3 regions of the Streptomyces sp. NPDC002958 genome follow, and region 1 is predicted to be linked to each of the others. Evidence: riboswitches for the same ligand, from Rfam matches in the RefSeq annotation. Region 1 holds a riboswitch; each other region holds the start of a gene.

The links. Region 1 has a riboswitch for cyclic di-AMP ahead of ACZ3IC_RS19815 (C40 family peptidase). Riboswitches for the same ligand answer to the same signal wherever they lie in the genome.
Region 2: another riboswitch for cyclic di-AMP. It lies ahead of ACZ3IC_RS01575 (transglycosylase family protein); the one in region 1 lies ahead of ACZ3IC_RS19815 (C40 family peptidase).
Region 3: another riboswitch for cyclic di-AMP. It lies ahead of ACZ3IC_RS22300 (M23 family metallopeptidase); the one in region 1 lies ahead of ACZ3IC_RS19815 (C40 family peptidase).

The regions. Positions count from the first base shown of each region.
Region 1 covers NZ_JBVHDS010000010.1:162,523-165,786, forward strand. Annotated here, with positions in the region: gene ACZ3IC_RS19800 (hypothetical protein) at 1-87, shown strand, start outside; gene ACZ3IC_RS19805 (ATP-dependent Clp protease proteolytic subunit) at 268-903, shown strand; gene ACZ3IC_RS19810 (hypothetical protein) at 911-1,219, shown strand; cyclic di-AMP (ydaO/yuaA leader) riboswitch at 1,652-1,824, shown strand; gene ACZ3IC_RS19815 (C40 family peptidase) at 1,828-2,301, shown strand; partial or broken gene ACZ3IC_RS19820 (LysE family translocator) at 2,483-2,611, opposite strand; gene ACZ3IC_RS19825 (ATP-binding protein) at 2,700-3,131, opposite strand.
Region 2 covers NZ_JBVHDS010000001.1:322,723-325,986, forward strand. Annotated here, with positions in the region: gene ACZ3IC_RS01570 (LysM peptidoglycan-binding domain-containing protein) at 1-667, shown strand, start outside; cyclic di-AMP (ydaO/yuaA leader) riboswitch at 966-1,137, shown strand; gene ACZ3IC_RS01575 (transglycosylase family protein) at 1,141-1,911, shown strand; gene eno (phosphopyruvate hydratase) at 2,292-3,264, shown strand, end outside.
Region 3 covers NZ_JBVHDS010000013.1:42,407-45,670, forward strand. Annotated here, with positions in the region: gene ACZ3IC_RS22290 (bifunctional acetate--CoA ligase family protein/GNAT family N-acetyltransferase) at 1-346, opposite strand, end outside; gene ACZ3IC_RS22295 (HPr family phosphocarrier protein) at 520-801, shown strand; gene ACZ3IC_RS22300 (M23 family metallopeptidase) at 1,023-1,841, opposite strand; cyclic di-AMP (ydaO/yuaA leader) riboswitch at 1,855-2,021, opposite strand; gene ACZ3IC_RS22305 (M16 family metallopeptidase) at 2,392-3,264, opposite strand, start outside.

The sequences.
Region 1 (3,264 bases):
TACGTCCACCCGAGCCACGAGGACCTCCGCGTCGCCTCGGACCACCTCACTTCTGTACTCGGTTTCAGTGAGGGCGAAGCAGCCTGATGATCAAGCGTCTAGAGATGGTGAGATATCCGCCCTCAGCGAACAGAAAACAGCCTCCGACCTGGGACTTTTAGTGGATCACTAGGATCACGCTCCATTATATCCTTCTGTACGTCCTGTACATTTTGTACAGACGCTTGCGCAGGCCCCGCACAACCCCGGAGGAGAGGCATCGCCATGCTGTTCCGACCCACCGCCCGCTACGTACTGCCCGAGTTCACCGAGCGCACGACCAACGGGACGCGGACCCTCGACCCGTACTCCAAGCTGCTCGCCGAACGGATCGTCTTCCTCGGCACGCCGGTCGACGACACCGTGGCCAACGATCTGATCGCCCAGTTCATGTATCTGGAACACGCCGCCCCGGACCGGCCCATCTCCCTCTACATCAACTCCCCCGGCGGATCGTTCGGAGCCATGTCCGCGATCTACGACACGATGGAGTACCTCACCTGCGAGGTGGAGACCTACTGCCTCGGCCAGGCCGGTTCCTGTGCGTCGACACTGCTCGCCGCAGGCGCTCCCGGCCGACGGCACGCACTGCCCGGGGCCCGGGTCGTCGTACAGCAGCCCGCGCTCACCGAGCCGGTGCAGGGCCAGCCGTCCGATCTGGAGATCGAGGCACAGGAACTGGAGCGGGTCCGCGAGATGCTCACCGCAATGTTGGCCCGTCACACGGGCCGCAGCGCCGAGCAGATCGCCTCCGACATCGAGCGCGACCTCATTCTCGACGCGCCGGGCGCCAAGGCGTACGGCCTGGTGGACCACATCATGGAGAACCGAATGTCATCGCTCCCGCCGCACAGTGCGAGGTGAACGCCAGGTGCAGCCACCGGAGTTGCCGCCGCTCCCCGCACTGACGCGCGCCGAGGGGGAGTTCATCGACTGCTATCTCGAAGTCCTCGATCAACTGGGCCGGATCAACCCGGCCCGTGGCAGCGACACCTACGGCGCACTACGCGCCGCACAGGCGCTGGTCTCACGGGCGGGTGCGCTGCGCGACGCCCTCACGCTGATGCACGAGCGCGGCGAGACGCGGATCCATGCCGCCACCCTGGCGCGGGCGCTGCGTGTGCTCGACGGGGAACAGCGGGCCGGACGCGTCACCGTACCCCCCGCTCCCACGAGTTGATCGGCCCCTTCGTCTCCACGCCCGGCAGGGACCGGTCAGCTCCCCCTGATCCCACCCCCGACGGGGCTCGCTCAACTCACTCCACCCGCTTCCCACCAGCTTCGCTCAACTCCCCTGCTCGACACGCCCGGCAGGCAATTCGAAATTCCTCGCTCATTCGGCGTAGAAACTCCCCCTCACGAGGGATAGCTCAACTTGCGTATTCCGCGTGGCCAGTGAGCGGAATCCTTCATTCCACCCCTGGTACGACGCCGGTCCGAGTAACCGGCTCGGCCGTCGAAATCATCAAGTCCACCCGAACGGTGCAGTCGCGAGGAACCACACATATCGCTGTTCTCCCTCGGAAATCCGGCAGCAGGTGAGTCAAGATCCCTGGGACGACAAGCCCCCGCCACCGCGGCGGGGCGGTCCGGGCGGACGCCGAGTCCTGCCGCTGTCCGGATGCCTGGTCGACAGAAGTGGATCGGCAGGAGTGGAGGACCCGAGCACAACGGGTCGGCCGGATCACCGGTCGACCCTCGGGGTGAAGCCGCCGAGCGCGGCCGGGCAACTTCGCCAGCCCGAACCCGACAGGTCATCCTTCACAGGCGGCTGACGAAGGGTTGCGCATGGCTGCGCAGGTTCATGTCCCGTCTCTGCTCGCCCGGGCCGGTACGGCCTCGGTTCTGACTCTGGCCGCCGTCGGCGGCACCATACTGGCCCCGGGCGCCGCGACAGAAGCCCAGGCAGCGACTCTCTCGATGAAGGCACTCAACATCGCCGCGTCGAAGAAAGGATCGCCGTACAGGTGGGGGGCCACGGGCCCCAACCGCTTCGACTGCTCGGGCCTGACGGCCTATTCGTTCAAGAAGGCGGGCAAGAAGCTCCCCCGCACGGCCCAGCAGCAGTACAACAAGTCCCGCCATATCAAGCCCTCGCGCAGGAAACGCGGCGATCTGGTCTTCTTCCATTACGGCCGCAGCGTCTACCACGTGGGGATCTACGCCGGTCACGGCAAGATCTGGCACTCGCCGCGGACCGGCGCGGTGGTCCGGCTGGAGAAGATCTGGACAAAGGGTGTCTATTACGGGCGGGTCCGCTGATGCCTGTCCGGCGGATCAGGGGCGCGGTCCCGGCCGTGCCGTGATCCGCCGGGCAGTCCCCTGGGCCCCGCTGCCCGGCCGCCGGAGGCGCTTGACTCCACCGTCCGGCCGCCGGACAGGCGCTGGACTCCACGCTCGGCCGCCGGACAAGCGCTGGTCTCCGCCACTGATCCGCTCGTTCTCAGCGCAGCAGGGGGCCGAACACCAGTACCAGCCTTAACGCGGTGAGCGCCGCGCCGCTGCCACCCTCGATGGTGCGGGCGGTACGCGGCCGGCGCAGCCACCCGCCCAGCCCGTCCACCAGGAGCGCGGCCGGGCGGCGAGGGCGGGTGATCGTGCGCTCGAGAGAGCAGAGACGGGCGGATTGAGAGAGGGAAGCGGACGGATCGGGAGGTCCGTCAGCTCTGTACGGGGATGCTCCACGGGAGCGCGATCCAGACCGTCTTGCCGCCGTCGGCGGTGGGGGTGACGGTGAGCCGGCCCCCGCACTCCTTGGTCAGGCCACGGATGATCACCATGCCGCGCCCGTTGTCCTGCTGAACGGCGGCGGGCAGCCGCCGGGGCCAGCGCGGGTGACTGTCCGTCACCCCCAGATGCAGCTGCTCCTCCCGCTCCAGTCTCAGGTCCACGGTGAAGGTGGGTGACTGTCCGAACGTGTGCTGGACGGCGTTGGTCGTCAGCTCCGAGACGATGAGCTGGATTCCGTCAGCGAACTCCGTGTCGGTGACCAGGCCCCATTCGGTGAGCACTCCGGCCACATATCTCCGGGCCACCGAGACCGAGACCGGCTCGCTCGGCAGAGTGACACTTGCTTCTTGATGGTCTGCCATGGCGAGCCGTCCCTTTCCCACCCGGACCGACCCGCGATCGGCCCGGTTGCGCTTCGCGCCAGATTGCCACTGATGCTGCCCTCTGTGATGGCGATCCACCAAGATATGCATATATCTGTCGCTCAATGCGGTG
Region 2 (3,264 bases), on a different contig from region 1:
GCAGCAAATCGCCGTGGCCGAGAAGGTTCTGGACGACCAGGGACCGCGGGCGTGGCCCAGTTGTGCGGTCATCTCCGGCCTCGCGAAGGACGGGGCGTTGCCCGGTGTCGACCCGGGGTCCGTGCCCTCCAACGAGCCGACGCGGAGCGCGGAGTCGTCCGATGGTGCCACGTCGTCGGACGGCGCATCGGACACCGTGGACGGCTCCAAGGGCTCCAAGGGCTCGGACGTGACCGACGAGCCGGCCGGCAAGGCCAAGCCCTCCGCGAAGCCGTCGACCACCACGTCGACCGCCCCGTCCTCCGAAGCGCCCGATTCGTCCAACTCGTCAAGTACATCTGATTCATCCGATTCGTCCAGCGGTGTGGGTGGCAAGCACCGTGGCGCGCCGGCCCCCGAGGGGAGTCGGAACGCGAACGGCGGTGATGGGCGCGAGTCGGGTCGTCATGCCTCCCGCGGTGCCGGTGACGCGCGCGACGCGGGTGCGGCGGCCGCCGACGGCGCGTACACCGTCCGTCCCGGCGACAACCTCTGGGCGATTGCTGATGCACAGAAGGTTCCTGGTGGGTGGTCGGCGCTCTACGAGGCCAACAGGGGGGCCGTCGGCTCCGACCCGGACCTCATCCTCCCTGGCCAGAGCCTCGATCTCGCCTTGAAGGCCGAGTGAGGGCAGTCTGAAAATCGGTTAAAAGGGCCGCAAAAGCCGGGTAGTTAAGAGACCTATGTCCGTTTATGTGCATGTGAGACATGGGTCTCTTTGCGTCAACTGGCGTGTCGCGCCTGGGGAACCCTTCCATGCCGCCCTCACCTGCGAAAACGGTGATTCCTTGGGCGCGAGTAAGGGCTGATTGTCCGATGTGTGCGTCTTTGAATGTGAGAGTTGCGTATGTTTACGTTCGAAATCGCTCGCACCGCGGGCCCCGTCGACCGTCACGCCGAATCCTGCCGTCGGTCGAAGGGAACAGACGCGTAAAGCGCCGTAGGCAGGAGCGGGGGACCCAGGTAAGCGCCGGGCCCGATCGTCGAAAGACGCGTCAGGACCGGCTTGGGGTGAAGTCGCGCGCTAGGACGTGCGACCGGGCAACTCACTTGGCCCGAACCCGACAGCTCACCTCGTAGGCGTCGGTGAGGGGAAGTTCCATGCTGTTTTCCAGCAAGGGCAAGCATCGCCGCCCGTCCAAGGCCGTCCGTATCGCCACGCTCGCCGGCGTCGCCGGTACCGCTGTGGCCGTTCCGCTGATGGGTGCGACCAGCGCCTCGGCCGCCTCTGTCGCCACCTGGGACGCCGTCGCCCAGTGCGAGTCCGGCGGCAACTGGTCCATCAACACCGGCAACGGCTACTACGGCGGTCTGCAGTTCTCGCAGTCCAGCTGGGCCGCCGCCGGCGGTACGCAGTACGCCCCCCGTGCCGACCTGGCCACCAAGGCCCAGCAGATCGCCACCGCCGAAAAGCTCCTCGACATCCAGGGCCCGGGTGCCTGGAGCTGTGCCGCTGCCGGCAACCTGACCAACGACGGCGTCGACCCGGGCGTCGACACCGGCTCCTCCTCGGAGTCCTCCTCCGCGCCCACCGAGCAGCAGAGCACCCCGGCCGCGCCGGAGCAGCAGTCGCAGCCGGCCCAGCAGGCGCAGCCGCAGGAAGCCGAGCGTGCCGAGGCCCCCGCCGCCTCCCGCTCGGACCGCTCCGCCGCCCCGCAGGCCGAGTCGGAGGAGACCGTCACCACCCCGACTGGCGAGCAGGTCGAGAAGGGCGACGGCGAGTACGTGGTCGCCTCCGGTGACTCCCTGAGCGAGATCGCCGCCGACCACAACGTCGAGGGCGGCTGGCAGCAGCTGTTCGAGCTGAACCAGGACATCGTCAAGGACGCCGACCTGATCTACCCGGGTCAGCAGCTGCACCTGACGAAGTAGTCCAGGCCCTCTCCCCCTGAGCACCCCGGCCCGGCGCGCATTCCCCCCGTATGCGCCGGGCCGGGGTTTCTGTGCGCGCGACACCTCCGCGCGGTGCTTGCGTGCGGTGCCTGTACAGGGAGTGCCTGCATAGAGGGAGTGCTTGTGCAGGGAGTGTCGGCTGTCACACGGGGAACGCAGGCCGTGTGTGATCGTTCAACTGTTGTAGTCGTTAGCCAGTAAAATTCCTGCTGTTTGCCCGGTAATGTGCGCTCCTGGGTCTTTTTCCGTCCCAGGGGACGGGCGGTCGTCCGACTGAGCGGGCCGGGCCGGTTAGGCTCTTGTCGCAAGGCCGAAGTGACCCTGCACAACCAGTGTCATATCCCAGAAGGAGATGCCTCGTGCCGTCCATCGACGTCGTCGTAGCCCGGGAAATCCTCGACTCCCGGGGGAACCCCACGGTCGAGGTCGAGGTTGGTCTCGACGACGGCAGCACGGGTCGTGCTGCCGTGCCGTCCGGCGCCTCCACCGGTGCGTTCGAGGCCATTGAGCTTCGCGACGGTGACCCCAACCGTTACCAGGGCAAGGGCGTGGAGAAGGCCGTCCTCGCTGTCATCGAGCAGATCGGCCCGGAGCTCGTCGGCTACGACGCGACCGAGCAGCGGCTGATCGACCAGGCGATGTTCGACCTTGACGCCACCGAGAACAAGGGCTCGCTCGGCGCCAACGCCATCCTCGGCGTCTCGCTGGCCGTCGCCCACGCCGCCTCCGAGGCCTCGGACCTGCCGCTGTTCCGCTACCTCGGTGGCCCGAACGCGCACCTGCTGCCCGTTCCGATGATGAACATCCTCAACGGTGGGTCGCACGCCGACTCCAACGTGGACATCCAGGAGTTCATGATCGCCCCGATCGGCGCGGAGTCCTTCTCCGAGGCCCTGCGCTGGGGCGCCGAGGTCTACCACACGCTGAAGAAGGTCCTGAAGACCAAGGGCCTTTCGACCGGTCTCGGTGACGAGGGTGGCTTCGCGCCGAACCTGGAGTCGAACCGCGCCGCCCTCGACCTCATCATCGAGGCCATCAAGGAAGCCGGCTACGCCCCGGGCAAGGACATCGCGCTCGCGCTCGACGTCGCCGCGTCCGAGTTCTACAAGGACGGCACGTACGAGTTCGAGGGCAAGTCCCGCTCGGCCGCCGAGATGACCGAGTACTACGAGGAGCTCGTCTCCGCTTACCCGCTGGTCTCCATCGAGGACCCGCTGTACGAGGACGACTGGGCCGGCTGGAAGGTCATCACCGACAAGCTGGGCGCCAAGGTGCAGATCGTCGGCGACGACCTGTTCGTCACCAACCCGGAGCGTCTGGCCCGCGGCATCG
Region 3 (3,264 bases), on a different contig from region 1:
CGGCCTCGTCGGCGGGCGCGGAGGCGGGCCTGCCCCGCTCGTCGATCCGGTCGTAGCGGACGGTCGCGATGAACTCGCCGCCGATGGTGACCGCGAGCCCCACCCGGTCGACGTAGTCGTGATGGGTGAAGCGGTGCACGTCCCTGTCGGACAGACGCGGGTACGGCGCGAAGAAGCGGTAGTACTTCGACTCGTCGGAGACCTGCTCGTAGAAGCTGACCAGTCGTTCGGCGTCGTCCGTGGTGATGGGCCTGATCCGCGCGGTTCCTCCGTCACGGAGAACCACGTCCGCTTCCCAGTGGTCGGGGTACGCGTGATGCGGACTCTGCTCCGGCGAGGACTGCATGGGCAAAGACTACGACTCCGCCAGCGGTCGCGTAGGTCTTGGGGCCGGGTCAGTCTGAGGGGGCCGATCGGCGGTACAGCACGGGTTGCGGGCCGTCTCGCGGGTCGGCCGGAGCATCGCGCACTGCATGAGAGACTGGTCTAGACAACCATTGATTCGTGAAGGGCAGAACCATGGCTGAGCGCCGCGTCAAGGTCGGTTGGGCCGAGGGCCTGCACGCCCGCCCCGCTTCCATCTTCGTCCGTGCCGCCACGGCTTCCGGCGTCCCCGTGACGATCTCCAAGGCCGATGGCAACCCGGTGAACGCCGCCTCCATGCTCGCGGTGCTCGGTCTCGGCGCGCACGGTGGCGAGGAGATTGTCCTCGCATCCGAGGCCGACGACTCCGAAGCCGCCCTGGACCGTCTGGCAAAGCTGGTCGCCGAAGGGCTCGACGAGCTTCCGGAGACCGTCTGAACCATTTTCTGCGAAAGAGCCGCGGCACCCTGATTCGGGGCCGCGGCTCTTTCGCTTTCCCCATCCGGGACGGGTGGAAATTCATGAATATCTTTTGGCCGCAAGGCGGTTCGGCGGGCAGGTACTGCGGGTGGGACGCCGGGCGGACACGGAGGCCGGACACGGCGAAGGCCCCGGCGTGTGCCGGGGCCTTCGAAGCGGTACTGCGGGTGGAGCGTCGATCAGACACTGACGCCGTGGGCGCGCAGGTACGCGACGGGGTCCATGTCGGAGCCGTACGACGGCGTGGTCCGGGCCTCGAAGTGGAGGTGCGGCCCGGTGGAGTTGCCGGTGGAGCCGGAGAGGCCGATCTGCTGGCCCGCACCGACGCTCTGCCCGACGGAGACGCCGATCGAGGAGAGGTGGCCGTACTGCGTGTACGTGCCGTCCGCCATCCGGAGCACGATGTTGTTGCCGTACGCGCCGCCCCAGCCGGCCTCCACGACCGTACCGGCGCCGACGGCGACGACGGAGCTGCCGGACGCGGCCTGGAAGTCGACGCCCGAGTGGCTGCCGGAGGACCAGAGCGAGCCGCCGGACTTGTAGCCGGTGGTGACGTACGAACCGGCGACCGGGAGCTGGAAGGAGTTCAGGCGGGCGCGCTCGGCGGACCGGGCGGCACGCGCCTTCTCCGCACGTGCCTCCTCGGCGCGCGCTTCGGCCGCGCGCTCCGCTTCGGCCTTGGCCTCTGCCTTCTTCTTGGCTTCGGCCTTCTTCTTGGCCTCCGCCTTCGCCTTCGCCTTCGCCGCGACATCGGCCTGGTGCTTCTGGTCGTCGGCCTGGGCGGCGATCTGGTCGGCGAGCGCACCGTCGATAGCCATGACCTGACTCAGACCGGTCTCGACGACAGAGGGGGCCTCGGCGCCCGCGGCGAGGGCCGGTGAGGCCATGCCGCCGATGACGCCGGTGGTGGCCAGAGCCGCGACGCCGGCGATCTTCGCGCTCCTGCGCGTCAGTCGGCTCGCGGCACGATGCTTCCCGGTGGCACGGGTGAACGCCATGAAGTGGCTGGTCCTTTCCTTCCTTCTCGCCTACCGGGTTAGCTGACGGGTTCGGAGCAGGAAGGTCTCCTACGGACACCCCGGCCTCATCGAGGCTCAGACATCCGATTCACCCCAGGGACTGCGTGGGTCCCCGGCTCCCCAGGCTCGCGCCTGACGGGGACTCGGCGATGGCTGCCCGGTACGTCGCGGTTGCGGCATACGAGTGACAGGCAGCCGAGCCGACGCTAAGCGGGAGCACATTCATTCACCAAACGGACAGGCCGTTTTGTAGCGCATCCCACAGGGCAGACAGGCAACCTCCCCTCTAAAACGGACAAAAGGGAAGACCCCTGCGAGATCTAGCTCACAAGGGTTTTCCCTTTTGTCCCGTTATGCGGGCATATGACGGGCCAATGGACCGGTCGGCGGGGGCGCTCGGTCGACCGTGCCAGTCGACCTGTGCACTGTCACACGGGACAGGTCCGCCGTCGCCCGCGTCGAGTCGGTCGGTCCGCCGTCGCCCGCGTCGGGCCGGACGGTCGTCCGTCGTCCACGACGGGTGCGCCCGTCAGCCGGCGACCACCGACACCTCTCCGATGCCCAGCGCCCGGACCGGCTCCTCGATCTGTGCCGCGTCACCGACGAGGACCGTGACCAGCCGGTCGTCCGGGAAGGCGTTGACCACCGCTGCGGTCGCCTCGACCGTGCCGGTCTCCGCGAGCCGGGCGTACAGCTGTGCCTGGTAGTCGTCCGGGAGGTGCTGCTCGACCTGGTCGGCGAGGGTGCCCGCGACGGAGGCCGCCGTCTCGAACTTCAGCGGTGCGACACCCACGAGGTTCTGCACGGCCGTCTCGCGCTCTTCATCGGTCAGCCCCTCGGCCGCGAGGGTCCGAAGGACAGTCCACAGGTCCTTCAGCGCCGGTCCGGTGGACTCCGTGTCCACCGATCCGCTGATGGCGAGCATTGCGGCACCGGTCGCCCCCGAGGCGGAATCCGGGGCCGACGACCGCAGCACCTGGGCGAAGGCCCGTACGCCGTAGGTGTAGCCCTTCTCCTCGCGCAGCACACGGTCCAGCCGGGAGGTGAGCGTGCCGCCCAGGCAGTAGGTGCCGAGCACCTGGGCCGGCCACACGCTGTCGTGACGGTCGGCGCCGATCCGGCCGATCAGCAACTGCGTCTGCACCGCGCCCTGACGATCGACGATCACCACGCGGCCGGTGTCGTCCGCGGTGATCGGCGGGGCGGGGCGGGGCTCGGTGGTGTCCCCGGACCAGTCGCCGATGGTGTCGGCGAGCAGGGCGTCCAGGTCGATGCCGGTGAGGTCACCGACGACCACGGCGGTCGCCGTGGACGGCCGGATGTGGGCATCGAAGAAGGCGCGCACGGCTGCCGAGTCGATCCGCTCCACCGTCTCCTCGGTGCCCTGGCGTGGGCGCGACAT